4 regions of the Arthrobacter sp. Soil_C_60 genome follow, and region 3 is predicted to be linked to each of the others. Evidence: riboswitches for the same ligand, from Rfam matches in the RefSeq annotation. Region 3 holds a riboswitch; each other region holds the start of a gene.
What was found. Region 3 has a riboswitch for thiamine pyrophosphate ahead of thiO (glycine oxidase ThiO). Riboswitches for the same ligand answer to the same signal wherever they lie in the genome.
Positions count from the first base shown of each region.

Region 1: linked by a shared signal. The riboswitch ahead of AC3A4M_RS13595 (3-oxoacyl-ACP reductase) and the one ahead of thiO (glycine oxidase ThiO) in region 3 are both predicted to bind thiamine pyrophosphate.
Region 2: linked by a shared signal. The riboswitch ahead of AC3A4M_RS16965 (ECF transporter S component) and the one ahead of thiO (glycine oxidase ThiO) in region 3 are both predicted to bind thiamine pyrophosphate.
Region 4: linked by a shared signal. The riboswitch ahead of thiD (bifunctional hydroxymethylpyrimidine kinase/phosphomethylpyrimidine kinase) and the one ahead of thiO (glycine oxidase ThiO) in region 3 are both predicted to bind thiamine pyrophosphate.

Region 1 covers NZ_JBDGKM010000006.1:42,588-49,580, forward strand. Annotated here, with positions in the region: gene AC3A4M_RS13560 (flavin reductase family protein) at 1-292, opposite strand, end outside; gene catA (catechol 1,2-dioxygenase) at 359-1,204, opposite strand; gene AC3A4M_RS13570 (helix-turn-helix domain-containing protein) at 1,389-2,447, opposite strand; gene AC3A4M_RS13575 (hypothetical protein) at 2,535-2,726, opposite strand; gene AC3A4M_RS13580 (dihydrolipoyl dehydrogenase family protein) at 2,890-4,287, shown strand; gene AC3A4M_RS13585 (hypothetical protein) at 4,336-4,734, opposite strand; gene AC3A4M_RS13590 (hypothetical protein) at 4,906-5,250, shown strand; TPP riboswitch at 5,322-5,416, shown strand; gene AC3A4M_RS13595 (3-oxoacyl-ACP reductase) at 5,468-6,232, shown strand; gene AC3A4M_RS13600 (LLM class flavin-dependent oxidoreductase) at 6,232-6,993, shown strand, end outside.
Region 2 covers NZ_JBDGKM010000009.1:43,032-50,024, forward strand. Annotated here, with positions in the region: gene AC3A4M_RS16955 (energy-coupling factor transporter transmembrane component T family protein) at 1-21, opposite strand, end outside; gene AC3A4M_RS16960 (ABC transporter ATP-binding protein) at 18-1,580, opposite strand; gene AC3A4M_RS16965 (ECF transporter S component) at 1,584-2,198, opposite strand; TPP riboswitch at 2,251-2,389, opposite strand; gene AC3A4M_RS16970 (DUF4235 domain-containing protein) at 2,501-2,761, shown strand; partial or broken gene mnhG (monovalent cation/H(+) antiporter subunit G) at 2,944-3,321, opposite strand; gene AC3A4M_RS16980 (MrpF/PhaF family protein) at 3,311-3,580, opposite strand; gene AC3A4M_RS16985 (Na+/H+ antiporter subunit E) at 3,592-4,158, opposite strand; gene AC3A4M_RS16990 (Na+/H+ antiporter subunit D) at 4,155-5,777, opposite strand; gene AC3A4M_RS16995 (Na(+)/H(+) antiporter subunit C) at 5,774-6,247, opposite strand; gene AC3A4M_RS17000 (Na+/H+ antiporter subunit A) at 6,244-6,993, opposite strand, start outside.
Region 3 covers NZ_JBDGKM010000001.1:437,917-444,909, reverse strand. Annotated here, with positions in the region: gene AC3A4M_RS02215 (4a-hydroxytetrahydrobiopterin dehydratase) at 20-352, opposite strand; gene AC3A4M_RS02210 (thiazole synthase) at 367-1,134, opposite strand; gene thiS (sulfur carrier protein ThiS) at 1,138-1,374, opposite strand; gene thiO (glycine oxidase ThiO) at 1,371-2,522, opposite strand; TPP riboswitch at 2,519-2,653, opposite strand; gene thiE (thiamine phosphate synthase) at 2,760-3,401, shown strand; gene AC3A4M_RS02190 (ferritin-like fold-containing protein) at 3,434-4,141, opposite strand; gene AC3A4M_RS02185 (RNB domain-containing ribonuclease) at 4,193-5,677, shown strand; gene AC3A4M_RS02180 (DEAD/DEAH box helicase) at 6,014-6,993, shown strand, end outside.
Region 4 covers NZ_JBDGKM010000004.1:399,684-406,676, reverse strand. Annotated here, with positions in the region: gene AC3A4M_RS11610 (Rne/Rng family ribonuclease) at 1-3,338, shown strand, start outside; TPP riboswitch at 3,421-3,519, shown strand; gene thiD (bifunctional hydroxymethylpyrimidine kinase/phosphomethylpyrimidine kinase) at 3,587-5,062, shown strand; gene rplU (50S ribosomal protein L21) at 5,284-5,592, shown strand; gene rpmA (50S ribosomal protein L27) at 5,648-5,911, shown strand; gene obgE (GTPase ObgE) at 6,042-6,993, shown strand, end outside.

The DNA of each region.
Region 1 (6,993 bases), on a different contig from region 3:
TGCCGGCGAAATGCCAGGCGACGTCCAGCTGGTCCTGGGAGAGGATGTTGATCGCGAACGGCGCGCCCTCCAGGTACTGGGCCGCCTTGGAGCTGCGGGTCAGGGTGACCTGGGCCAGCGGCGGATCCAGCGACACCGCGGTAAACGCGTTCACCGTCGCACCGTGCGGGGTGCCGTCCGCGGAGCGGCAGGTGACCACGGTCACGCCGGTCGCGAACTGGCCGAACGTGTTCCGCAGCTCGCGCGGATCGATAGCCGTTGCGGCCGCGGCAACGGGGGTTGTTTCAGACATTTTGTCCTCCTGCTGTTGGGGCACGGCCGGCGGGGTGGGGTCGCCCGCCGGCCGCACAGCTTGCGGTTACGCCGGGTCCAGTACGAAGTTGTAGGTGACTTCGCGGCCGTGCCCATCCGCCCTGGGCGTGGGATCGAGGATGAGTTCGGGCTTGACGGCGGAGGCAATGTCGTCGCCCACATGTTCATCCCCTTTGAAGTAGAGCTGCGAGGTGATCAGCTGGTGCCCGGGCGCGGAGATCTTCAGGTGCAGGTGCGCCGGCCGCCAGGCATGCCAGCCGGCCGCCGCGATCAACTTGCCGCAGGAACCGTCCGTGGGAATCTGGTACGGGGCTGGCTGCATCGTATGGATTCGGTAGTCGCCGTTCTGATCCGCGATGACGGTCGCGCGCAGGTTCCATTCCGGCAGGCCCGGGGCGAACTGGGAGTAAAAACCCAGATCGTCTGCGTGCCAGATCTCCACCGTGGCCCCGGGCAGCGGCTTTCCGGCCAGATCAGTGACGCGGCCTTGGAAGAGCAGCGGCGTGCCCTGCTCGCCATCGCGCATCGGCAGGGTCGCTGGGGACTCAAGCTTTGGGGCGTCCGGAATGTAGTACGGTCCCTCGATGGAGCCCTTTGTGCCCCCACGGTTCTCGTTGGCCACCTGCTCCACCGAGTGCTCCACCCATACGTCCAGGAATAACGGCCACTCCCCGTCCTCGCCAACCTGGATCAGCCACGCCTTCAAAGCGTTGTACTCGTCGTAGGTGACCTTTTCTTCCAGGATTGTTTGGTTGATGGCTCCGATGACCCGCGAGGCCAGCAGGTCCACCCGCTCCTGGCTGGTACCGGCCGCGAACTTCTTGTTCTCCCGGAAGCGGTCCGTCGCATTGGCGCCGGAAGCAGCCGCCGTTGCCTGTGTTTCCGTAGTCATTACTGTCCCTCCTGTGGTCTTCGGCGATATCGCCGTTACACAAGAGTGTTCTGGATCACCCCGGATGGCGGGGCCTGTTCACGAGGATCCGGCCGAACAGTGACAAAACAGGTCCGGTGGGTGCTAATCCGGCACGATGCACCTCTGTCTGCGGCCGCAGACGACTACGACGGCGGTGCGGAACCTACAGCGCGACGCCGAGGAGGGCGTCTTTGCGCAGCTGGAGCGGAGTGAGGCCGAAACGGGCCTTGAATGCACGGGTGAAATAGCTTTGCGACGCGAAGCCGGCCTGCGCGGAGATCCGGCCCACCGGCGTCGTTCTTTGGGTTGGATCGGAGAGGATGGTCCGAGCCAGCTCCAGCCGCAGGCCCAGGACGTAAAGGCTGGGCGGTTCCCCGGCCTCGGCAAAGATCCGCGTCAGATGGCGTTCGCTGATGCCGACCGCCGCGGCAACTTCGGCGGCGCTGAGTTGCGGATCGCCCAGCCGGTCCTCGATGTAACTGCGGGCGGTGGCAAGGTAACCGGCACCGGTGCCGCTGCGCTCCCCTCTGATCATGAGGCTGAGCAGTTCAAGGGCAGAGTCCTCCGCGCGCTCCAAATTCGCGGGCTGGCTGTGCTGGGCTTGCCCGGCGATCGTACCGCTGACCAACTTGGCCAAGGCGAGCATGTGGCGGTTCGCCGCCTCGCCCTGATTGAAGTTGAAGACCCGGGGCTTTAGCAGCGGTTTCCCGCCGGACAGTTCCAGGTAGTCATCACGCGGGATGGTGAGCACCAGTTCACGCAGACCCTTGCAAAAGCCTCGCAGAAACGGCCGGTCGGCGTCGTAGATGACCGCTTGGCCGGGTTTGAGCGATTCCTGTCCGTCGCCATAGTAGAAAAATGCTTCGCCTTCCAATGCGAAGAAGAGGGCAATGGCGTCCATGGGGTTCTGCCGGATGAACCGTTCGTTTCGTTCCACCACCTGCGCGCTGCCCTTGACTTGGGCAAACTTCAGCGAGGGGAAATGCAGGTTCACCTCACTGGCCTGCAGCGGGGCATCGTCCATGGTGCGGATGTCCAGCGGAATCAGCGCCTTGGAGTTATGGTGCTCCCAAAGCTGGACGCGATTGGTCGCGGGGATGCCGTCGGTGTTGAACTTCAGAAGCTTCGCCGGCCTGGACCCGGGCAGCACGGGAACCGGTCCTACGGTTGTGCCGTGCTCATCGGCAGTCCGCCGTGCGGCATCGAGATGGTGCTGGCTCATGGATCCAGAAGTGTAGCCTGAATCACATCGACGCGGTAGCCCGGGCACCGCGTTATGAGGGCGTCCGCCTGCTCCTCACGCAAAGCGTCAGTACCCGTAACCGCCTTCCTTGGCATTATCGGCCTCGGCTGAACCGTCCACCTTTTCCGAATCCGGGCCGGCCGCCGCTTCCAGCGGCTCCTCCTGGCCGCTACCGGATTCGGCAACCGGCTGGGGTTCGTGTGGATGCAGTTCCGAGTCCTCGGGCTGATCGCTGTTTTCGTTGGCTTCGCTGGTCATCGTGGGGCTCCTGGCCGTTGCTCCGTCCCGCGTGGTTGCCGGACGACGGATTCCCAGCGTAGGTAGCTGCTAAGCAACCTGTCCATACCCCTGCTGGAAGGCGACCCGCGTAGGATCGACCCGAGGGCGGCACCGCCCGGCGGCACACTTCAGGAGGACCATCATGGACATTGAAGAAGTCGACCTACTGGTCATCGGCGGCGGCAAGGCGGGCAAATCCCTGGCCATGGACCGGGCCAAGGCCGGGCAGAAAGTAGCCATGGTTGAACGCAGCATGATCGGCGGCACCTGCATTAATGTGGCCTGCATTCCCACGAAGACCCTCATCAACAGCGGCCGGGTACTGGAGACCGTCCGGCGTGCGGCCGAGTTCGGTATTTCCGGCGTCGAAGATCCGCGGATGGATCTGGCCCTGCTGCGGCACCGCAAGGATGACGTCGTCGGCACCATGGTCAAGGGACAGCTCGGCAGTTTCACCGATTCCGGGATGGACTTCATCCTGGGCGAAGCGAAATTTACCGGGCCCAGAACCGTACACGTGGACCTTAACGACGGCGGCACCCGCGTCCTGCGCGGCACCGACGTCGTGATCAATCTCGGCACCGAGCCGGCGCTGCCTCCGATTGCGGGGCTGGCGGAGGCCCGGGTGCAGACCAGCAATACCATGCTCGAGCTTGAGTCGTTGCCGGAGAGCATTGTCATCCTCGGCGGCGGTTACATCGGCTGTGAATTCGCGGACCTGCTCAACACCATCGGCGTCAATGTAACGATCGTCCAGCGCGGGAACCAGTTGCTGGGCCGCGAGGATGCAGACGTGTCCGCCGCGGTCAAGAAAGCCTTTATCGACGCCGGCATCACCGTCCGCCTCGGCGCCGCAGCCGAGAAAATCCAGCGCGCTGCAGACGGCACGGTCAGCGTGACCCTTGACGATGGCGAAACGATCAGCGCGGAGGACGTCCTGGTGGCGCTCGGCAGGAAACCCATGACCGACGGCGCCAATCTGGAAGCCGCCGGCGTGATCCTGGACGACCGCGGCTTCATCGAGGTCGACCAGCAGTTGCGGGCGGCCGACGGCGTCTGGGCTGCCGGCGATGCTGCCGGGACCCCGCAGTTCACGCACGCTTCCTACGACGACTACCGCATCCTCAAGGCCAATCTGGCCGCCCGGCATGGCGACGGCGAGGCCCGCACCACCGAGGGACGGCTCATTCCCTACACGGTCTTCATCACGCCCGAACTGGGCCGGGTCGGCCTGACTGAGCAGCAGGCCCGCTACGCCGGCCACGATGTCCGCATCGCCAAGATGCCGGTTGCCGCCATTCCGCGCGCCCGTACACTCGGCCAGACCGAAGGCGTGTGGAAGGCCGTGCTGGACCGGAAGACCGGCAGGATTCTGGGCGTGGCGCTACTGGGCACCGAGGCCAGCGAAGCCACCGCCGTGGTCCAGATGGCCATGCTGGCGGGGCTGGAATTCACGGCGGTGCGGGACGCCGTCATCACCCATCCGACCATTGCCGAAGGACTGAATCTGCTCTTCACTCCGGCTTACCTGGAGGATTGAGCCACCCGGGACGGCAGCCACGCAGGGCAGCCCTTTGACGTGGCGCGTTTAGCCTTGCTGACGCTCCCGGAAGAAATCGTCCTCCCGGCCGTGCCGCAGCGCCTGGTCCCATTCGGCGATCAATTCGCCGAGGTTCCCTTGCTCTTCGGCGGCAATAAACAGTGCCATGTCCTGATTGGCTGTATCCCTGCGGGTGACGGCCCAGATCTCCTCGTACCGGCCGGCACGCCCGGCTTCCCGCAGCACGATCCGGAACCGGCGGCTGTACTCCCGTTCCTCCGGCCGGCCGAAGCGCTCTGACTTCAGGTACACAAACGCCAACACCGCAACCACCGCTCCACCGAACACTACGGTTCCAACCAGCGCGATCCCGTCCGGCAGCAGGAGGGTGAGGACCCACCAGAGCAGGCCCAGGAAAACCATCAATGCCCCAAGGACGATGATCACCGCTCCAGATTAGCCTTCCAAACGGGGACCGCGGCGACGGGGAACGATGCCCGGCTGCCTAGCACCGCCGCATCCCTCAGATTGAGGGTGTCGGCGCTCCCGGGCCGGGCCTACCATGAGCCCTACACCGGCTCGCATGAGCTCCCCGCAGCAGCAAAAGAAGGATCTGTCATGGAATGTATTACCTGGTTTGTGCCTATCCTGCCCGGGAAGCTTGAGGCGTGGAGGGCTTTCGTGGAGGAGATCAACGGTCCGCGGAAGGACGATTTCGCCCAGTCCCGGCAGCGCCTCGGGGCCAGCCGTGAAGTGATCGGCCTGGTCCAGAGTCCCGAAGGAGACTTTGCCGCTTTGTTCCACGAGGGCGAGAGCGTCTCCGCGGGGTTCAGCAAGCTGGCTGCCTCCGAAGACCCCTTCGACGTCTGGTTCAAGGACAAGATTCTGGAGCTCCATGGGGTCACCAAGGAAATGCTGGCTCAGGGACCGCCTTCTCAAGTGGTGATGGACTACCGGGCGTAACGGCGCGGAGCTTCATGGACCGTCTGGAGGCGGCGTTGCTGCAGTAGCCGGCTCCGGCAGGTAGACTCGCAGGCAGTGACACGGGGTGCCCCCTTGAGGGGCTGAGAGCAAACCCGTTGAACCTGATCTAGTTCGTACTAGCGAAGGGATGTCATGCAGCGGCTGCCGTGCGGTGCGTTGCACCATCTTTTCGCCTTATTCAAGGTGGAGAACCTCAATGCAGCTCGCAGCACAGACCGTACTGGTAACCGGCGGCGGCCGTGGCCTCGGCGCCCGGATCGTCGCAGCCTTCGCGGAAGCCGGCGCCCGGGTAGTCATCAATTACCGCAACAGCGGTTCGGCCGCGGAGGAGCTGGCCGCCAAGTTCGGGCCGGAGCAGGCCGTGGCTCTGCAGTCGGACGTCACCGATGCCGGGCAGGTGGCGGAGCTGTTCAGCCGTGCCGAAGCCCATTTCGGTGGCGCAGTGACCACGGTGGTCAACAACGCGCTGGCGGATTTCTCGTTCAACGGGGATGCCCGCTCCAGCGCCTCCGATATTTCCTGGTCCGAGTTCGAGACCCAGTTCTCCGGCAGCGTGCGTGGCGCGCTGAACACCGCGCAGCAGGCACTTCCCGGCATGCGCGGCCACCGATTTGGCCGGATCATCAACATCGGCACCAACCTCTTCCAGAATCCGGTAGTTCCCTACCACGACTACACCGCGGCCAAGGCGGCCCTGCTCTCGCTGACCCGGACGCTGGCGGCGGATCTGGGCCAGCACAACGTCACCGTCAACATGGTCTCCGGCGGATTGCTCCGCACCACCGACGCCAGCGCTGCCACACCGGATGAAGTCTTCGAGCTGATCGCCGCCTCCACTCCGCTGCGCAGAGTAACGACGCCGGAAGAACTGGCCGACGCGGTACTGTTCTTCGCGTCGCCCTGGGCCCGCTCGGTGACCGGGCAGAACCTGATGGTCGACGGCGGACTGGTGATGAGCTAGTGGCGGCGCGGCAACTGCACTTCAACGCGTTCCTGTTCGGCTGCGGCCACCACAACGCCGCCTGGCGTCGGCCGCAGTCGCCCATCGAGCAGCTCGGCGACATCGCCTTCTACGAGCGGCTGGCCCAAACCGCGGAGCGGGGCCTGTTCGACGCCGTCTTCTTCGCGGACGGACACTCGGCGGGCAACGTCGGCGCAGGGCCGCTCTGGCATCTGGAACCCCTCACCGCCCTGTCGGCCATGGCCCGGGCCACCAGCAGGATCGGCCTGGTCAGCACGGTTTCGGCCACCTTCTACACACCGTTCCATGCCGCCCGCATGCTGGCCTCCATGGACCACATCAGCGCCGGGCGCATCGGCTGGAATGTCGTCACGTCGATGTTCGACGCCGAGGCACGCAACCACGGTATGGCGGCCATGCCCGGGCATCAGGAACGTTATGAACGCGCCGCCGAGTTCATCGACGTCGCCCTCAGGTTGTGGGATTCCTGGTCCGACGACGCGCTCGTCCTCGACCGCCAGGGCTGCTACGCGGATCCGGCCGAAGTCCAGCCGCTCCACCATTCCGGACGGCACTTTCTGGTGGACGGCCCGCTCACCGTCCCGCGCTCCCCGCAGGGTCGGCCGGTGCTGTTCCAGGCCGGCGCCTCGGAGCAGGGACGCGACCTCGCCGCCCGTTATGCCGAAGGCATCTACGCCGTCGCCTACGATCTGGTCAGCGCGCAGGCCTACTACGCGGATGTGAAGCGCCGTATCGCCGGA
Region 2 (6,993 bases), on a different contig from region 3:
GGTCATGATGTCCAGGCTCATGCCGCCCTCCCGCTCGCGGCCCGCGCCTGCAGCTGCGCCGTTCCCTCGGCCACGCGCAGGACGTTGCCGCCGAGCGCAGCGGTGAAGTCGCCGTCGTGGGTCACGGACACCACGGCGTGGCCTTCGGCGATCAGGCCGCCGAGCAGCGAGACCAGCTCGGCCCAGGTGTTCGCGTCCTGCCCGAACGTCGGTTCGTCCAGCACCAGGATGTCAGGGCTGGTGGCCAGCATGGTCGCCACGGACAGCCTGCGCTTCTCCCCGCCGGAAAGGGTAAAGGGATTGGCCTGCAGGAGTTTGGTCAGCCGCAGCCGCTCCGCAATGGCATCAACGCGGCGTCGCACCTCGTCCTCCGGAAGCCGGGCGACCCGCCGGGGACCGAATTCGAGTTCGTCGATCACCCGGTGGGTCAGGAACTGGTGTTCGGGTTCCTGGAAGACGGTGCCGATCCGGGTGACCAGCTCGGCGGATTTCCACTTGTGCACGGTGCCGGCCGCGCCCCGCTGGAGCTCCGGCGCGGCCTCAAGCCTGCCGCCCGCGGGGGTCAGCAGCCCGGCCAGGGTCAGCGCCAAGGTCGACTTACCGGCGCCGTTGGGGCCGGTAATACTCAACGCCTCGCCCGCCGCCAGTTCCAGCGAGACCTTATTGACTACCGGCCCGGCCCGCCGGGTCCGGGCAATGGACAGCTCCGCCGCCCGGAGCAGGCCCGTACCCTGCGTGTTGTGGCCGCCGCCGCTGCCGTGGCCACCGCCGGTGGCCCCGGGCGTGTGCAGTTGAGGAGTGTAACCGGGAACCCAGACACCGGCTTCGATCAGGCGTTCCCTGGTACTTGCGGCATTGAGCACCTCCGTCGGCGGACCGTCGGCGAGAACTCCGCCGCCGGCAGCCAGTACGATGACCCGGTCCACCACGTCCGCCCAGACGGCCACGCGGTGTTCCACCACAATCAGGGTGGCGCCGGTGCGCTCAAGCACTCCGACCACCGCGTCCCGGACCTCCAGCACCCCGTCCGGATCCAGGTTTGCCGTGGGCTCGTCCAGCAACAGGACACCGGGCCGCATGGCCAGGACCGATGCCAGCGCAAGCCGCTGTTTCTGCCCGCCGGAGAGCGCCGTAGTGGCATGGCCCAGCGGGACCTCGAGGCCCACATCGGCGAGGCTTTCGCGCACGCGCGCCCAGATTTCGTCCCGAGGCAGGGCCATGTTCTCTGCGCCGAAGGCGACTTCGTCCCCCACGCGCGCCATGACCACCTGGGACTCCGGGTCCTGGAGCACTAGTCCCGTCCGGCCGCGGGACTGGACGGGGTGCCTGCCGTCGACGGTCAGGCGGCCCGCTTCGTCGCCTTCGCCGTCGTCGCCCAGTACCCCTGCAATGGCATGCAGCAGCGTGGATTTGCCGGCACCGGAGGCACCGAGCAGCAGCACGCGCTCCCCCGGTTCGATCCCGAAGCTCACGTCGCTGACCGCCGGATCCTTGCGGCCGGCATGGCGCCAGCCGTATCCCTCTGCGGTGACAGCGGCCGGGCGGCCGCGCTCCGCCGTCGTACTTTGAGTGTTTACCATGGCCTATACGTCAGCCGTCCGGCCGGCGGCAAAGGATGAGAGCGCGCCCGTCTTGGCCAGTCCCCTCATCGCCAGCCAGGGCAGCAGTCCGGCGATGACCACGCCGGAAATGGCGGCGAACAGCGTGTACCAGAGCTTCCAGTCGGTTGCCCATTCCACGTTCCACATAAAGTTCTCACCGATGGCCAGCGCCAGGCCGGCGCCCAGCCCGGCCAGCAGCGACACGCCGAGGTTGAACTTTTTGTAGAGGAAGAGCAGGAAGACCAGTTCCGCCCCCACGCCCTGGATCAGGCCGGACAGAAGCACCGTGAGGCCGAACTGCGTGCCCAGCAGGCTCGACACCGCGGCCGCGAGGACCTCGCAGTAGATCGCCGCGCCGGGCTTGCGGATGAGCAGCCCGCCCAGGACCCCGGCCGTGAGCCAGCCGCCGGCGTAGAGCCCGCCGGCCGGCGGGAAGGCCGCGGTCAGCACCGCAATGCCGGAATAGCCGGCGGACCAGGCCCAGAAGATGACCCCGATGGCCACGCCGATCACGGACGCGACCACAATATCGACAACGCGCCAGGTGTAACGGGGTTTGCGCGCAGATGCGTGCGCGGAAGGTGTAACGGTGTTCATGGAAAATCCTCCTGGGGTTCAGGAGGGGAGGGCAACCCGGCCTTTCCGGGCACACCCTGAGATCTCGACTCCCTTCGCCGGTACTAACCGGAGCAGGTTCGAGGGTCTGCGGCTGTCCGCACTCTCAGCGTCCCGACCCGGTACGGCTGCTTGCCGTGGTTACCGTGACGGACGCTCCCCTGTCGTCATGTGTGCTTTTTCAAGCGTCTTCCAGTGTACTACTGACGACGGCGGGTGGCAGCCGACCCGGAAAACGCTAGGCTGGGTGGCAGATGACGTTCTCCAACGAAGGGCAGTGGCAAATGAGTACGGTTTTGAAACTTCTGGGTACGTTGGTGAGCATTGCGGCTGGCCTGGCCGGCGCCAAGCTCATCGACATCCTGTGGAAGGCCGTTACCGGGGAGGACTCCCCTAAGCATGACGACGACATGGAAAACAGCCTGCGCGCCACCCTCGCTTTTGCCGCGATTTCCGGTACGGTCAGCGCCATCATCCGCGTGCTGTCCCAGCGCGGAACCATGCAGGCAGTCAACCGCTTCAACCGGACCCGGGACATGGTCTAGCCCCTGGGCAAGTTTCAGGATTCGCGGCGGCGTTTGGCGGAAGCCTTCGCCGCCGCTTCCTTTGGCTCCTTGCTACGCAGCGCGCCCTTCAGCTTTCCTACAGGCTTTTCCTCAATGTTCCCGCCGACGTCCAGTTCTGCCGCCAACTCGGGATCGGCAGCCAGGGCCGCCTCTTCCGCGGCATCCGCCTTCCGGCGTTCGGCTTCTTCCGCCGCGGCTTTCTGGACCACGGCATCCAGGTCGTCCACGCTCAGTGTTTCCCGGTGCAGGTGCTTGGTGCGGTAGCCGGCACGGCCTACCATATGCGCCGAGACCGGAACCGTCAGCAGCTGGAACAGCCAGGCGATAATCAGCACCGGTACCGCTGCCCAGCTGCGGAGCTGGAGGGCCAGACCGATCAGCAGCAGCAGCAGCCCGAAAACCTGGGGCTTGGTGCCTGCGTGCATCCGCGAGAGCAGGTCCGGAAACCGGAGCAGCCCGATAGCGGCGGCCAGGGACATCAGCGCCCCGAGGACCAGGCAGAGTCCGGCAACAATTTCCAGCACAAGATCAGTGTTCATGGGTCCGCCTATCGATGACGAAGCGGGCTACCGTGACCGAACCGATGAAGCCAATCAGGGAAATGATGATCACCAAGGTCAGATTGGCCTGATGCTTCCGGACGGCCATGTCCGCTATCAAGCCCGCGCAGACGATGGCCAGCAAAACGTCGATAGCGATCACACGGTCCAGGATCGAGGGACCTTTGACAATCCGGGAGATCGCGACGGCGGCGGAGAAGGCCAGGACGACAGTGACGATCACCAGCACAACTTCCATGAATGGACTGTTCAACTGGTTCCTCCGTTCCGTCGGTTTGCTGCCTCCGCTTTGACCATCGCGACTTCCTCTTTACTGCCGATGGCCCGGATCAGCCCGGCCTCGATCCTGCGGACCTGTTCGCGGAACCGGTCCGCCTTGTCCGGGTCCGGAATGTCCAGCACGTGCAGGTACAGCGTCGACGTGGACCGGTCCACGTCCACCACGAGGCTCCCGGGAATCAGCGAAATTGTATGGCCGGTGGCGGTGACCAGCAGGTCCGAATGGCTGCGCAGTTGGACGGCCACCACCCCGTTCATCGTGCGCGGGCCACGGGTGAGAGCAATCCAGAAGACCTCGAAGCTGGCCTTGGCCACGTTCACCAGGAACGATGCCACGAACAGGGCCGCCGCCCACAGATTCAGCCGTCCGGCCAGTTCTACCGGCGGCAGGTAGAAGATATTGACGACGGCGAGGGCGATGAGCAGTCCGAAAATCAGGTTGCCGGCGCTGAAGTCCTGCCAGAGGGCTCCCCAGAGGATGACCAGCCAGACCAGCAGCGGTATTTCGACGAGCAGCGGAATCCGGGAACGCGTCATTGCTCAACCCCCTGCGCCGCGCCGGGGCCAAGAACGGCCTCGATGTAGGGGGTGCGCTCAAGCATGGCCCGGGCGCCCTGGTCGCTCAGCTGGAACAGCGGGCCGGCGAAGACGGTCAGTGCCACCCCGAGTGCCACCAGGCCCATGGTGGCCCCGACCATGCTCTTGGGCAGCAGGTGGATGGTCCCCCTGCCGGAGAACCGGCCGGTGGGCTTGTCCGTCACGTACTTGGAAGTGCGCAGCGTGGAACCGTCCGGCTTGCTGGCCAGCAGCACGGGGTCCGGGTGCTCGGCGTCCTCCGGAGTCCGCCAGAAGGCCCTGTTCCAGACGCGGGCCATGGCCATCAGGGTCAGCAGGGAGGTGACGACGCTGCCGATGACCAGCGTGTACGACACCGGGGTGGCCAGATCGACGCCGCCCTGCAGCAGGCCGAGCTTGCCCAGGAATCCGGAGAAGGGCGGGATGCCCGCCAGGTTCATGGCTGGCACAAAGTACAGGATCGCCAGCAGCGGCGAGAGTTTCGCCATCCCGCCCAGCCGGTCCATGTTGGAGGTGCCGCCGCGGCGTTCGATCAGACCCGCCACCAGGAACAGGCTGGTCTGGACGGTAATGTGGTGGGCCACGTAGTACATCGTCGATCCCAGACCCACCACGGAACTCATCGCCAGGCCGAAAACCATGTAGCCGATGTGGCTGACCAGCGTGAATGAGAGCATACGTTTGATGTCGATCTGGGCCAGTGCACCGAGGATGCCGACCACCATGGTCAGCAGCGCAACGATCATCAGGAAGGTGTTGATGCGGTCCCCCGGGAAGAGCAGCGTCTCGGTGCGGATCAGGGCGTAGACACCCACCTTGGTCAGCAGGCCGGCGAACACTGCGGTGACCGGGGCGGGCGCCGTGGGATAGGAGTCGGGCAGCCAGAATGACAGCGGGAACACTGCGGCCTTGATGCCGAACGCGACCACTAGCATCAGGTGCAGAATCATTTGCGTGGAATCATCCAGTTCGCCCAGCTTCACGGCCAGGTCGGCCATGTTGATGGTGCCGGTCGCCGCGTAGATCATCGCAATGGATAGCAGGAACAGCATCGAGGAAATAACGCTGACCACCACATACGTCACGCCGGCCCGGACCCGTGGCCCTGTCCCGCCCATGGTCATCAGGACATAACTGGCCGTCAGCAGAATCTCGAAACCTACGTAGAGGTTGAACAGGTCCCCGGTGAGGAAAGCGTTGGACACCCCCGCCACAAGGATCAGATAGGTGGGATGGAAAATCGAGATGGGACCGTCCTCGTCCCCATCTGCCATGCCCTGGCCGGACGCGTAGACCAGCACCGCCAGGCTCACGGCCGAGGAGATCACGAGCATCAGTGATGAAAGCTCGTCCACCACCAGGGAAATCCCGAACGGAGGAACCCAGCCGCCAAGGAACACGGCCTGTACGCCTTGGGTCCAGGCCGACCACAGCATGAGCAGTTCGACGGACAGGGTCAGGGCGAGCGTGCCGATGGCCACGGTCCGCTGCGCAACCGGCCGGCGGATCAGGATGAACGCAAAAGCAGCGCCCAGGAAGGGAAGGACAACGGCCAGCGGGGCCAGGCTAGCGGCGTTCATTCTTGTCCCCGAACTCTGGTCTTCGGTGCTGCCGGCCGTTCATCGGCGTCCTCCGGCGTGACGAATTCGGTCGTCTCTACCGGGATAGCGGTATCGTCTTCGGCGTCGAAGCTGGGCTGGTTGGCCACGCGACGGTCTTCAATATCGTCCTGCACTTCGTCCTGCCGGCCCAGCACCCAGGACCGGTAGATGATGCCCAGCATGAACGCGGTCACCGCGAAGGAAATCACGATGGAGGTCAGGATCAGGGCCTGCGGCAGCGGGTCGTTGTATTCCCCGGCAGGAATATTGGCGTCGTACAGCGGCGCGAGACCAGCGGCGCCGCCGGTGGTCAGCAGCAGGATGTTGGCCCCGTTGGCCAGCATCATCAGGCCGAGCATGACCCGGGTCAGGCTTCGCTCGAGAATCAGATAGACGCCCACCGCCACGAGAACTCCCATGACTACGAGCAGCGTGATGTTCACCGTCATCGTGCTACTCCTTCCTCGATGGCGTCCGGCGCCGGCTGCGGCACGCCCTCATCCGGTTTTGGTGCCTTCTCCTGGCTGCGCTCATCTACTTCCGCACCGAAACTGCGCAGAACATCGAGCACCAGGCCCACCACCACGAGATAAACGCCGATGTCGAAGAACGTTGACGTGACGAATTTGTGGTCACCGAATACCGGGAGACTGAAATGGATGATGGCGCTTTGGAAAACCTCTCCGCCGAAGAACAGCGGTGCCATGGCTGTCAAGGAAGCGATCCCCAGCCCGGCGCCGAGCAGGAAGCCGGCGCTGACAGGCGTGGCCTCGGCCAGTTCCACGCGTCCGCCCGCCAAGTACCTGACCGCCAAGGCGATGCCCGCCAGCAGCCCGCCGGCGAAGCCCCCGCCGGGCAGATTGTGTCCCGCCAGCAGCAGATAGATGGAGAAGATCACCAACGAATGGAACAGCAGTCTGGTGATGACCTCGAAGATAATGGAGCGCCGCTCAGGGGCGAGAGTCCGTCCGGCAACCAGCCAGGCATCTCTGGCCGAGGTGGCGAATCGCCGGGCAGTGACCAGCGCGGCGGCATCCCGGCCGGTGTGCTCGGGCAGTTCTGTCAGACGGTCCACGGATCCCGTGGCGACGGTTGACGCGCGCATACGCTTGTCTCCGCGGCTGCGGACAAAGATCAGGCTGGCCACACCCGTTGCAGCGACTGCCAGCACGGAGATCTCACCGTAAGTGTCCCA
Region 3 (6,993 bases):
GCCGGAGGGTACCTGGCCGTCAGGCCGGGTACTTGTCCGGTTGGGCCGTGGCTCCCAGCCGGGTGGCAAGCTCACTCAAGGAAGTGGCTGCAGCGACGTCGCGGGTTGTTACCGCGGACCCAGCATCATGTGACGTCAACCGGATGAAGACCTTGTTGTAGCGCCAGTCCAGGTCCGGATGGTGGTTGGCCTCCTCGGCCAACTCTCCCGCTCCGGCGATGAAATCCAGCGCAGCGCGCCCGTTCTCGAGCTTGAAGACGGTAACCAGCGCGCCCTCGCTGTGGCGCCAATCCGGCAGCGTCCTAAGCTGTTCATCGATCTGCTTGCTGTCCAGCTTGTCCTCGGCGCCCATTGCTCCTCCTGTGGCTAGAGATCCGGGCGGCCTGCAAACGATGATGAAGCCAATGCGTGCTCCCGTTTGGGAATCCGGCCACCTGTTGCCGCCAGCCTACCGGCGATGACCGCATGTTTGAAGGCTTCGGCCATGCGGACCGGATGCTGGGCCCTGGTCACGGCGGTGGCGAGCAGGACGGCGTCGCAGCCAAGCTCCATGGCCAGTGCAGCGTCCGACGCCGTGCCGATACCGGCGTCCAGCACCACCGGAATCCCGGCGCGCGAGACAATCAATTCGATGTTGTGCGGATTGAGGATTCCCAGCCCGGTACCGATCGGAGCACCCAGCGGCATCACGGCGGCAGCACCCAGCAGCTCGAGCCGGCGGGCCAGCACCGGGTCGTCATTGGTGTAGGCGAAGACCTTGAACCCGCGGTTGACCAAGGCCTCGGTTGCCTCGACAAGTTCCACCGCGTCGGGCAGCAGTGTCTCTTCGTCCGCGATGACTTCGAGTTTCACCCAGTTCGTCTCCAGGGCTTCGCGCCCGAGTTCGGCGGTCATCACCGCCTCCCGCGCCGTGTAGCAGCCCGCCGTGTTCGGCAGCACGCGAATGCCATGGCGGTCCAGCAGGTCGAAGACCGAAGTACCGGTACCGGCCGCGTAGCGGCGCATCGCTACCGTGGTGAGTTCTGTTCCGGAAGCCAGCAGCGCCTCGCCCAAACCATCCAGGCTCGGCGCCCCGCCCGTGCCCATGATTAGGCGTGATCCGAGCCTTACCCCGTCGATCATCAGTTCATCCATTATTCAGCCTCCCTGTACCGCGGTCACGAGTTCTACGCCGTCGCCGTCGGCGAGCACGGTCCGGGCCCAGCTGCCGCGCGGCGCTACCTCCGCGTTCAGCGCGACAGCCACACCGAGCCGTCCGCCGTCGGCCGGCCGCCCGTCCTCCGCCAATTCACGGCCGGTGGTCCTGGCCACCAGCTCGAGCAGTGTCGGCGCGGTCGGCAAGGTGTACGGACTGCCGTTGACGGTGATCTTCATGCGTGACTCTCCTTGGTCATATTGCTGAACCTGTCGGGATTGAATTGCAGTAGCTCGGCTGAGATTTGCACACCCTCGATGAGGTCGGCGCAGATCCTGGCCGCGACCGGCGTCAGGAGCACTCCGTGGCGGAAGAATCCGGTGGCAACTACCAAGCCCGGAAGGTCCTCCGCCCCTGACGCCACCCGTCCCAGCAACGGCGCATTATCCGGTGTTCCCGGCCGAGCACGGCAGGTCATCTCTTCGAGCGCGAGTTCCGCGACGGCCGGCACCAGCGTCTGGGCGTCGCGGAGCAACTGGTACACCCCGCCGGCTGACACATCCGCCGACCCGTCCTCGCGCTGGGTGGCCCCGATCACCACCGTGCCGTCCTCGCGCGGAACAAGATAAACCGGGTGCCCGCGAACGATGCCACGGATTGTCGAGGTGAGAAACGGTTGCAGGCCTGTGGATACGCGCAGCCGCAGAATGTCCCCGTACACCGGACGCAGCGGCAGCCGCAGCCCCTCGGGCAGGCCGGAGAGGTTGGCGGCCGCAAGCCCGTTCGCGACCACCGTTTCGTCTGCCGCGATGACCTCGCCGCCTGCTAACTGCACGCCAACAACTGTGCCCCCAGCATCGGTGATGAGTCCGGCTGCCTTTTGACTTACGACGGCGGCGCCTGAGTTCCGCAGCATCTTCACTAACGCCGTGGAAAGGGCCCGTGGATCCACTTGGTGGTCGCCCGGCGCGTAGAAGGCACCGGTCAGGGCCGGGCCCAGGCTGGGTTCGAGCCGCCGGGCCTCGCGGCTGGTGATTTCGTGGACCTCGAGTCCTTCGGCCAGCTGCGCCTGTTTCAGGTCTGCGAGCGCGGTGCGGTCCGCGGCGTCGAAAGCGGCAACCAAGGTCCCGGTTTCCTGGTAGCCGGTCTCCCCCAGCCCCGCAACGAACCCAGGGTAAAGCCGGGCGGACTCGCGGGTCAGGGCCAGCAGCCGCTCTTCCTGGTAGTGCAGTTCGCTGACCGGGGCGAGCATGCCCGCGGCGGCGTACGTGGCGCCCGTGGCGGGAGCGGGATCGATGACGGTGACACGGTGGCCGCGGCGGGTGGCTTCTGCGGCGATACCCAGTCCCACTATGCCCGCGCCGATGACGGCAACATGTTTGGACAACTTTGAGCTTCCTTCCCTACGCCGGCATGACCCGGATCAGGTTCGACGGTCGGTGCCAGGCACCCTCTCAGCCTGTCGGCCGCCGGCAATTGCCGAACGTGCCGCCCTTTCAGGCTCCCGCAGTGTTTTCTCCAGTGTAGCCATAGTTGCGGCTTCGCCGGCGTCACATTCTGCTGCCGAAGCCCGCGTCCCGCCACCGCGGAGTTCCTTGCGCGGTTTGCCATTATGGTTGCAGGTATGGATTTTTCCTCTGCCCAGCTTTACCTTTGCACCGACGCGCGCCGCGACCGTGGGGACTTCGAGCAGTTCCTCGATGCTGCCTACTCCGGCGGTGTGGACATCATCCAGTTGCGGGACAAGTCCCTCGATGCCGCCGAAGAGCTGGAGCTGCTCGGCGTGCTCGCCGACGTTGCCGCCCGGCACTCAAAGCCGTGGTCCGTCAACGACAGGGCGGATCTGGCTGCAGTGGCCGGGGCACCGGTCTTCCACGTCGGTCAGCAGGACCTTCCGCCGGCCGCGGCCCGGTCCGTGCTCGGGCCCGCTGCCGCCATCGGCCGCTCCACCCACACTCCGGAACAGGCATCAGCTGCCTTAGCCGATGACGCCCTGGACTATTTCTGCACCGGGCCGCTCTGGGCCACCCCTACCAAGCCGGGCAGGGCCGCCGTCGGTCTTCAACTGGTGGAGTTTACTGCCGCCCAGCAGGCGCAGACGGGTTCAGGCAAGCCGTGGTTCGCCATTGGCGGTATCGATCTGGAGAACATCGGCCAGGTAACGGAGGCCGGGGCCAAACGCGTCGTCGTCGTTCGCGCCGTCACCGATGCCGATGATCCGGCCGAGGCTGCCAGGGCGCTGAAGTCCGCGCTGCCGCCCCTGTAACCCGGCGTTCGGCCGGCTGGTGGCGTGAACGTTCAGGCGGTCAGGCCCAGGGCGTTCATCCGGCGGGAATGGTTCCGGGTCAGTTCTGCGAAAAGTTCCGCGGTGACCGCCTGCTGGGAGGCCGGTTCGTCCAGTCCCAGCAGGGCGCCCAGGAAAGCCCGCTCGATCCCGATGCGCTGCGCCTGCGTCAACGCCTCGCCGACCAGCCGCCGGCCCCACAAGGCCAGCCTCGAGGCCAGCCGCTCGTCATGTTCCAGCGCCCTGCGCAGCCGACTAGTGAGCAAGGCCAGCTGGTCCCCGTTTTCCTTGATCCTGGACACCAGCGCGCGCGTCTCGGGATCCAGCCGGTCGGCGATCGCACGGTAGAAATCCCCCGAAACGGCATCCGTGACGTAGGCCTTCATCAACGATTCATACCAGTCTCCGGGCCGCGTCCGCTCGTGGAACGCGTCGATCGAAGCCTGGAAAGGCGCCATGGCAACCTGCACGTCGACACCAAGGCGCGCCAGCTCGGCGCTGACAAGTTCAAAGTGCCCGAATTCGACGACTGCGAGGCGCCCGAGATCCGCGCGGTCTTTCAACGTCGGCGAGAACCGGGCGTCCGAGGAGAACCGCTCGAAGGCGGACAGCTCGCCGTAGGCCATGACGCCATACAGATCAACGACATGCTGCAGATGTTCCGCTCCTGTCCCGTTGCTGGTGGCCGGGCGATCAGCGGGGAAGGATCCTTCGGAGCTCATGAGCACTACCCTAACGCCCCACCTGCGGCGCTGTGGCGATAGGCTGGGCCTGTGCCGTATTCACACGTTGACGCCAGAGTTAATGAATCGCAGCATCTGCTCGCCCGTGTGCTGAAGGAACTGCGCACCGAGCTGGAACTTCCCGCGGCGTTCAGCCCTTCGGTCCTTGCGGAAGCCGAGAAGGCCGTGGCGGAACAGTCCATGCCAGCCGCGGACCTAACCGGGCTGGACTTTGTCACCATCGATCCGCCAAGCTCCACCGACCTGGACCAGGCGATGTACATCGAGCGCGACGGCGGGGGCTACCGGCTCTGGTATGCCATCGCGGATGTTCCCGCTTTTGTTGCTCCCGGCGGTGAACTTGACGCTGAGACGCGACGGCGCGGCCAGACCATCTATGCTCCGGATGGACGCATTCCGTTGCACCCGCCGGTGATCAGCGAAGACTCCGGCAGCCTCCTCCCGGACCAGGACCGCAGCGCATTCGTGTGGGAATTCGAGCTCGACGCCGCCGCAGTGGTCAGCACCGTGTCGCTGCGCCGGGCCAGAATGCGCAGCCGCGCCAAGCTGAACTACGAACAGGTCCAGCAGGACATTGATTCCGGCGAAGCGCCGGTCTATCTGCAGCTGCTCAAAGAAGTAGGGCTCAAGCGCATCGAGCTGGAGCGGCAGCGCGGCGGCGCGAGTCTGAACCTTCCTGATGAGGAAATAGCCCATGACGGCCGCCATTACTTCATCGTCGCGCGCCCTGCACGGCCGGTCGAGGACTGGAACGCCCAGATTTCGCTGATGACCGGTATGGCCGCAGCGGAAATCATGCTCAAGGGCAAGGTAGGAATCCTGCGCACCATGCCCGCTCCAGACGAGGAGTCGGAGGCCCGGTTCCGACGCCAGACCAAGGCTCTGGGCCACCCCTGGCCGGAGGGTATTGCCTATGGCGAATATCTGCGCGGGCTCGACACCGCGGATCCGAAACAACTGGCACTCATGGACGCAGCCGGGTCACTGTTCCGCGGCGCCGGCTACACACCGTTCGACGGCGAGGTGCCGCAGGAGCAGACCCAGGCCGCGATCGCTGCGCCATACGCCCACACCACCGCACCGCTGCGCCGTCTGGTGGACCGCTTTGTCCTGGTCATCTGCGAGGCGTTGTGCGCCAAGACCGAGGTGCCCGGCTGGGCCCGGCAGGCCTTGCCGGAACTCCCCCAGCTGATGGCTGCCTCGGACCAGCTGTCCGGACGGCTGGATCGTGCGGCGCTGGACGCGGTGGAAGCGGCCCTGCTCAGCCACCGGGTGGGCGAGGAATTCGATGCCGTGGTAATCTCGGCCCGTAATTCCAACAACCACTCGAACCATAATTCCAATGGCAACGGCCGTCAGGAAGCCGTCCCGCACGGCACTATCCAGATCAGTGATCCCGCGGTCAGCGCGCGTTGCGACGGCGAACTGCAGGCCGGCACTGCCATCAGGGCCCGTCTGGTCGAGGCCGATATCGAGAAGCGCACGGTCCGGTTCGAGCTGATCAGCCCGGCCTGAGCGGTCCGTCCATCCGCGCCATGGCGCCGGCCCGGGAGACGATTTGGTGCCAGCCGGTAGACTGGTCATTGTAGAACTGGATGCCCGGTCGTTGATTGTTAGTAAATTTCATCAACAGATCCGCACCTACGCGATCTTTAACCCGCCGGCATGGCCATGATGGCTTGCACCGGCACGCAGTTGTTAGCCCGCGATCGGCTTCCACTGGCTGCGTCACGCAACCGGACAGTTCCGCACGGCCGCAAGATGGCCGTGTCGTTGAGCACCGGGGCCCAGGCGCCTTATTTGAATGGTATTTAATTGAACACTGAGAATTCCCTCGTGGACCAGAACAACCTGCTCCATGCGGAAAACAGCCTTGAGGAAATCGAAGTCGAGGCAAGCCTCGCTTCCGATGAACGTCCGCACGAGATTCCGCAGCAGACCTTCGCCGACTTCAACGTCCGCGCCGACATCGTTCGCTCGCTCTTCGACGCCGGCATCACGCACCCTTTCCCGATCCAGTCCATGACGCTGCCCGTGGCGCTCGACGGCCATGACATCATCGGGCAGGCCAAGACCGGTACCGGCAAGACCCTGGGCTTCGGCATTCCCGCGCTGCAGCGCGTTGTCGGCCCCGAAGACGACGGTTATGACAAACTGCCCGTCCCGGGTGCCCCGCAGGCCCTCGTCATCGTTCCGACCCGTGAGCTTGCCGTGCAGGTGGCCAAGGACCTCACCACCGCTTCGCGCCACCGCAATGCGCGCATCGCCACCATCTATGGTGGCCGCGCCTATGAGCCGCAGACCGAGATGCTCGCCAAGGGCGTCGAAGTGGTTGTGGGAACACCGGGACGGTTGATCGACCTGCACCGGCAGCGGCACCTGAACCTGAAGAACGTGCGCATCGTGATTCTTGACGAGGCGGATGAAATGCTGGACCTGGGCTTCCTGCCCGACGTGGAAACGCTGATTGCCGCCACCCCTGCCATTCGGCAGACAATGCTCTTCTCCGCCACCATGCCCGGCCCCGTCGTCGCCATGGCGCGTCGCTACATGACGCAGCCGACGCACATCCGTGCCGCTGACCCGGACGATGAGGGCATCACCAAGAAAGACATCCGCCAGGTCATCTACCGTGCGCATAACCTGGACAAGACCGAGGTTGTCTCGCGAATCCTGCAGTCCCGCGGCCGCGGCCGGACCATCATTTTCACGAAGACCAAGCGCACCGCCGCCAAGGTCTCCGAAGAGCTGATTGACCGCGGTTTCGCCGCCGGCGCCATCCACGGCGACCTGGGCCAGGGCGCCCGTGAACAGGCGCTGCGTGCCTTCCG
Region 4 (6,993 bases), on a different contig from region 3:
CCGGAGCGGCGGGCACAGACAGCGCCGCCGCAATCGCAACACCAGAAGCAACCGAACCTACGGCCAAGGCGCCGGTCAAGCGAGCTACCCGCGCCCGACGCAAGCCCGCGGCGGAAACAGCGGAGGTTCCGTCGACAGCAGGGACGGAGAGTACCGCCGACGCCGCAACCGCGGCTACGGATGCCACAACGGAGCCCGCGGAAGCAGCCGCCGGCCGGGCCACCGGGGAAGAAGCAGCGGCACCGGCGAAGACCCGCGTGCGCCGGACCCGCAAGACGGCACCGGTCGACGAAGGTTCAGCAGCGGGCGTCGCAGTGCCGCCCATGCCGACAGAGCCCCCCGCAATGGCCGCTGCCGATACAGTTCCGGCAGCAGAGCCGGCCGAGGACGCCGCCGAGGCGAAGGCGCCGCGCAAGCGCAGGAAGGCCCAGCCCCGGACCGGAAATCCTGAGGTCGCCGCGGACAGCGCAGCAAGCACGCCCTCGCAGGAAGCCTCGGTTGAAACGGCGCCGGAAGCCGCCGGCACCGAGACCGACGTCGCCGCGGGCAGCACCGCCGCCAGCACCGACACGGGTGTAGAGCCCGCGGCAAGCGCCGAGCCCGCCACGCGTACCCGTACCCGTGCGCGCCGGACGGCGGCTCCGAAAGCTCCGCAGGAGAGCCCGGCCGCAGCCGAACCGGAGGCGTCCCCCACGGATTCGTCCACCACAGCTCCGTCTGCCGCAGAGCCGGTTTCCGGCCAGGCTGCCGAGAACGCGCCGGCGGCAGAGGAACAGGCGGAAGAGGCCAACGAGCCAGCGGTGCTGAGCCCCTTCGCCGTCCCCGAATCGCCCGTACAGGTCCTCTTCCATGCGCCGGACCTGACCGCTGTCCGCCCTGTCCGTCCGGCCGCCGCCGAGGAAGAGGCTGACGAGGATGAAGAAAGCGGCCGCCGCCGCAGCCGCCGGAACCGCCGCAGTAAAGGCCGGAACCGTGCCGACGCAGCCGAAACCGGCACCGAGACCGAGACAGAGGCCCAGGGCGAAGACATTGAAGAAGCCCCGGCGGAGTCCGGTGACGGCGTAACTGCCCGCCGCCGTCGTCGTCGGCGCCGCGGCGACCAGGACCTCGAACTCACCGGCGGGCAGGACGATGATCCGCCCAACACAGTGACCCGTGTGCGCGCTCCGCGTGCGGTCAGCGAGACCCCGCCGAGCGACCGTGTCTCCTCGGTGAAGGGCTCCACCCGTCTCGAGGCCAAGAAGCAGCGCCGTCGTGAATCGCGCGAAACCGGCCGGCGGCGCCAGGTCATCACCGAGGCAGAGTTCCTGGCACGTCGTGAATCTGTGGACCGCCAGATGATAGTCCGCCAGCGCGATGACAGGATCCAGATCGGCGTCCTCGAAGACGGCGTGCTGGCCGAGCATTTCGTGTCCAAGACGCAGCAGGACTCCCTGATCGGCAACGTCTACGTCGGCAAGGTCCAGAACGTGCTGCCCAGCATGGAAGCGGCGTTCGTTGACATCGGGCGCGGCCGCAATGCCGTGCTGTACGCCGGCGAGGTCAACTGGGAAGCCGCGCATCTGGAGGGCCAGCCCCGCCGGATCGAGAACGCGCTGAAGTCCGGCGACTCGGTGCTCGTCCAGGTCACCAAGGACCCGGTAGGCCACAAGGGTGCACGCCTGACCAGCCAGATCTCGCTGCCCGGACGCTTCCTCGTCTACGTGCCGGGCGGATCCATGACCGGCATCTCCCGGAAGCTGCCTGACGTGGAGCGCAACCGGCTCAAGAAGATCCTGAAGGAACACGTTCCCGAGGGCGCCGGCGTCATTGTCCGCACCGCGGCCGAAGGCGCCAGCGAAGAAGAGTTGATGAACGACATCAACCGGCTTCGTGCGCAGTGGGAAGGGATCGAACGAAAGTCGACCTCCAATAAGACCCTGCCGCCTGAACTGCTCTACGCCGAGCCTGACCTGACCATCAAGGTGGTCCGCGATGTCTTCAACGAGGACTTCTCGAAGCTCATCGTGTCCGGTGAAGAGGCCTGGGACACCATCGAGGCCTACGTGACCTATGTGGCACCGGACCTCGTGGACCGGCTGGAGAAGTGGACCGGCGCCGAGGACATCTTCGCGGCCAACAGGATCGACGAGCAGATCCACAAGGCCCTCGAACGCAAGGTCTTCCTACCCTCGGGCGGCTCGCTGGTCATCGACCGCACCGAAGCCATGACCGTGGTTGACGTCAACACTGGCAAGTTCACCGGCTCCGGCGGCAACCTCGAAGAGACCGTTACCAAGAACAATCTGGAAGCGGCCGAAGAGGTAGTCCGGCAGCTGCGCCTGCGCGACATCGGCGGCATCATCGTCATCGACTTCATCGACATGGTGCTCGAGGCCAACCGCGATCTGGTGCTGCGCCGCCTGGTGGAATGCCTGGGCCGCGACCGGACCAAGCACCAGGTAGCCGAAGTGACGTCCCTGGGCCTGGTCCAGATGACCCGCAAGCGGATGGGTACCGGACTGCTCGAGGTCTTCGGCGAGAACTGCGAGCATTGCGGCGGCCGCGGCGTCGTCACCCATGACGAACCGCTGGAGCACCGCCGTGCCGCGGTTGCTGCCGAGCATCATCAGCACCTTGTCCGCGCCGAAAAGCCGGGGCGGCCGGAGAAGCCGTCCCGAAGCGAAAAGCGCCGGAGCAAGAGCCAGAACAACCAGGGCAGTGCGCCCTCCGCTCCCGACGCGGTTGTAGAACCGGAGCATGAGGACGACGCCGAGCGGCAAGCCAAGGCGCAGGCGGCCCGTGCCGCACTGGCGTCCATCGCCGCGGCGACCCACGCAGCCCACGAGGCAGAGGAACACGAGGCTGCGCTCAAGTCAGAACCGGCTGCGCGCAAGGCAGAACCGGACGCCGCCCCCGAGGCTCCGGTCTTGACCATCAACGGCGAAAAGGTTGTGCTGCCCCGTGCCGAGCACAGTCCGGTGGCGGCCAGTGAGGAGCCGGCCCTGACTCTGGCGAGCCTGACGGATGCCTTCAACAAGGTAAGTCCGGAGATCGTCACGAAACCAGAGCCGGAACCGGAGGCAAAGCCTGAGGCGGCGGCGCCGCCGGAGCGCCGCGGCCGCCGTCGTCGTGCCGCAAGCAGTCCCCAGGGAGCCGCGAATCAGGCACCCATTGAGCAGCGGGACGGCATGGAGCAGTCCGCGAAGGCTGCCCCGGAGGTTCGGCCGGTCTCCGGATCGGGCGGCGCCGATGCGTCGGCGGACCGTGATGAAGCGGCGGCTAAGCCGGAGGCTGAGAAGAAGACTCCGGTGCAGCCGGTGATTCTGGGAGTCGGAGTTCCTGCGTCGGAACTCTGATCCAGCACTGAGCAATTCCTGCTAATGAATCAGGGGCGGTCCTTTCATGTCGAAAGGACCGCCCCTGATGCATTAGGCTGGCAGCAGTGACACGGGGTGCCGGCGACTAGCCGGCTGAGATTTGAGACCCGTTGAACCTGAACCAGTTAGGACTGGCGGAGGGATGTCGCTGCAGTCTTCGGGCCACTGGCTGGCCAGCTGTGGAATTCTGCCGTGCACGTTCCGCCCTGAGCAGCAACGGAGCAGCCATGACCATTCGAACTACCCCCAGGGTTTTAAGCATTGCGGGGACCGATCCGACCGGCGGCGCCGGGATCCAGGCAGACCTGAAGAGCATCGCAGCGAACGGCGGCTACGGTATGGCCGCAGTGACCGCACTGGTAGCCCAGAACACCCAGGGTGTCCGCTCCGTCCATGCACCGCCGCCAACTTTCCTCGCCGAGCAGCTGGCCGCGGTCAGCGACGACGTCTGCATCGATGCGGTGAAGATCGGCATGCTTGGTGACAGCGAGGTGATTGGAACGGTAGGCCGCTGGCTCGCTGAGGTGAGCCCCGCCGTCGTTGTTCTGGACCCGGTGATGGTGGCCACCAGCGGCGACCGACTGCTGGCAGCGGAAGCGGAGGAGGCGCTGCGCGGCTTGCTCAACCAAGCCCACCTCGTGACGCCGAACCTGCCGGAGCTGGCGGTGCTGCTCGGTGCCGAGACCGCCGCCGACTGGCAGGAGGCGCTGGCGCAGGGGCGGGAGCTCTCCCGCCGGCATGGCGTCATGGTTCTGGTCAAGGGCGGACACCTGCCCGCGGAGGACTGCCCCGATGCGCTGGTGGATGTGAACGGGCGGCTGGCGGGCGAGGTGGTTGAATTCCGCTCAGGCCGGGTGCGGACGAAAAACACGCATGGGACCGGCTGCTCGCTCTCGGCGGCGATGGCTACGGTGCAGGCACGGACGGGGGACTGGACGGAGTCGCTCAAAGAGGTGAAGGAGTGGCTGTTCGGCGCGCTGGTGCGCGCGGACGAGCTAGAGGTCGGGAAGGGCAGCGGGCCCATCCACCATTTCCACCAGCACACGCCGCGTCCGGCGGACCGGTTCAGCAGGGAAGCCTGGGAACGCACCGCAGACATCCGGGCGGAGATCATGGAACTGGATTTTGTGCGGTCGCTCGCGGCAGGAACCCTCAGCGAATCGCAGTTCGGTTACTACCTGGCCCAGGACGCGCGCTACCTTAATGGCTACTCGCGGGCACTGGCCCGTGCCAGCGCGCTGGCGCCCACCGAGCAGGAACAGCTGTTCTGGGCCAAGGGCGCACACAACTGCCTTGAAGTCGAGGCGCAGCTGCACCGCGAATGGCTCGCCGGGCGCAACATCGCGCCGGCACAAGGACCGGTCACCAAGGCCTACGTGGACCATCTGCTTGCCGTCAGCGCTGCGGGGAGCTACGCCGAGCTGGTGGCCGCCGTGGTGCCGTGCTACTGGCTGTATGCGCACGTCGGCAGCGAACTGTATGGCCGGTACATGTCCGCAGGAGCCTCCGGCCACCCGTACGGCGCGTGGATCGAGACCTATGCGGACGACGATTTCGCGGAGGCCACCCGGCAGGCCGTGGCAATCATGGACGCGGCTGCCCAGCAGATGCCGGAGCAGGAGCGCGAACGGATGATGGCCGCCTTCGAGCATTCGGCCCGCTACGAGCTCCACTTTTTCGATGCGCCAAGGCTCTATGCTTGAGCCACGGCCGGTGTGGGCGAGCTAACAGTGCAGTTCCGCGGCACGCCGCCCGGGCGCCATTTGCAGGAAATAGCGGAAATAGCGTAATCTTGATCTTCGGTGCGAACGCCTTCGAAGGGTAAATCCCGTAGGCGTCACTGCACAGTGCTGGCAGGCATCCTTTTACCGCCTGTATTCAAAGCGCATAACTGTATTAAACGTCGAGAGAAGTGAGTTCCCAAGTGGTGTACGCGATTGTCCGCGCAGGCGGCCGCCAAGAAAAGGTTTCCGTCGGAGACCTCGTAACCCTTGACCGCGTCCCCGGTGGAGCCGGTAGCACCTTCGAGCTGCCCGCGCTGCTCCTGGTCGATGGCGACAAGGTTACCTCTGCAGCTGATGAGCTGGCCAAGGTCAAGGTCACTGCAGAGATCATTGAGAATCTTCGCGGGCCGAAGATTGTCATCCAGAAGTTCAAGAACAAGACCGGCTACAAGAAGCGCCAGGGTCACCGTTCAGAACTGACCAAGGTCAAGGTCACCTCCATCGCGTAATTGCGGTCGGCAGGCTTCCAGCAGTTTCCATAGACAAAAAAGGTAGGCATAGCAAATGGCACATAAGAAAGGTGCGAGCTCTACTCGCAACGGTCGCGATTCCAACGCTCAGTTCTTGGGCGTAAAGCGCTTCGGCGGCCAGGTTGTTTCCGCTGGTGAGATCATCGTCCGCCAGCGCGGCACCCACTTCCACCCGGGCGCCAACGTCGGCCGTGGCGGCGACGACACCCTGTTCGCCCTCGAGGCCGGTGCGGTTGAGTTTGGTACTCGCCGCGGACGCCGCGTTGTGAACATCGTTGCTGCAGCAGCTGCCGAGTAATTTTCGGCAGTAATTCAGCTTTCCAGTGAGGCGGGCCGCGGGTCCGCCTCACTGGTGTTTAACCAGACTAGAATCACTGATGGGCACATCCGGTGCGAACCGGGATCACCTGAAGTAAAAGGAGATAAACGTGGCAACTTTCGTTGACCGGGTTGTATTGCATGTATCCGGTGGAACCGGGGGCCACGGCTGTGTTTCCGTCAAGCGTGAAAAGTTCAAGCCGCTGGGCGGTCCGGACGGCGGTAACGGTGGCAACGGCGGCGACGTCATCCTGCGGGTCGACTCGCAGACCACCACCCTGCTGTCCTACCACCACGCACCGCACCGGCACGCCAGCAACGGCGACTTCGGCAAGGGTGATCTGCGCCATGGCAGCAACGGCGAAACGCTGATCCTGCCTGTCCCGGACGGCACCGTGGTCAAGACCAAGGACGGCGAAGTGCTGGCCGACCTCATCGGCGAGGGCGCCGAGTATGTGGCGGCGGCCGGTGGCCAGGGCGGGCTGGGCAATGCGTCTTTGTCCTCCCAGAAGCGCAAGGCCCCCGGCTTTGCCCTGCTGGGTGTACCCGGCGACGAGCGGGACATCGTCCTGGAGCTGAAGACCGTGGCGGATATCGCGCTGGTGGGCTTCCCCTCGGCCGGTAAGTCGAGCCTGATTGCGGCCCTGAGTGCCGCGCGGCCGAAGATCGCCGACTATCCCTTCACCACATTGGTGCCCAATCTGGGCGTAGTCCAGGCCGGCGAGGTGCGTTTCACCGTCGCCGATGTGCCCGGACTGATCCCCGGTGCCAGCGAAGGCAAGGGCCTGGGCCACGAATTCCTGCGCCACGTGGAGCGGTGCGCGGCCCTGGTGCATGTTCTCGACTGCGCCAGCCTGGAAGCCGACCGCGACCCGATCTCCGATCTGGAGACCATCGAGGCGGAACTGGCTGCCTACGCCGTCGACCTCAGCTACGCCGGTGCCGACGGCGCCGTCGTGCCCTTGAACGAGCGTCCCCGCCTGGTGGCGCTGAACAAGGTGGATGTGCCCGACGGCAAGGACATGGCGGAATTCGTCCGGCCCGAACTGGAGAAGCGCGGCT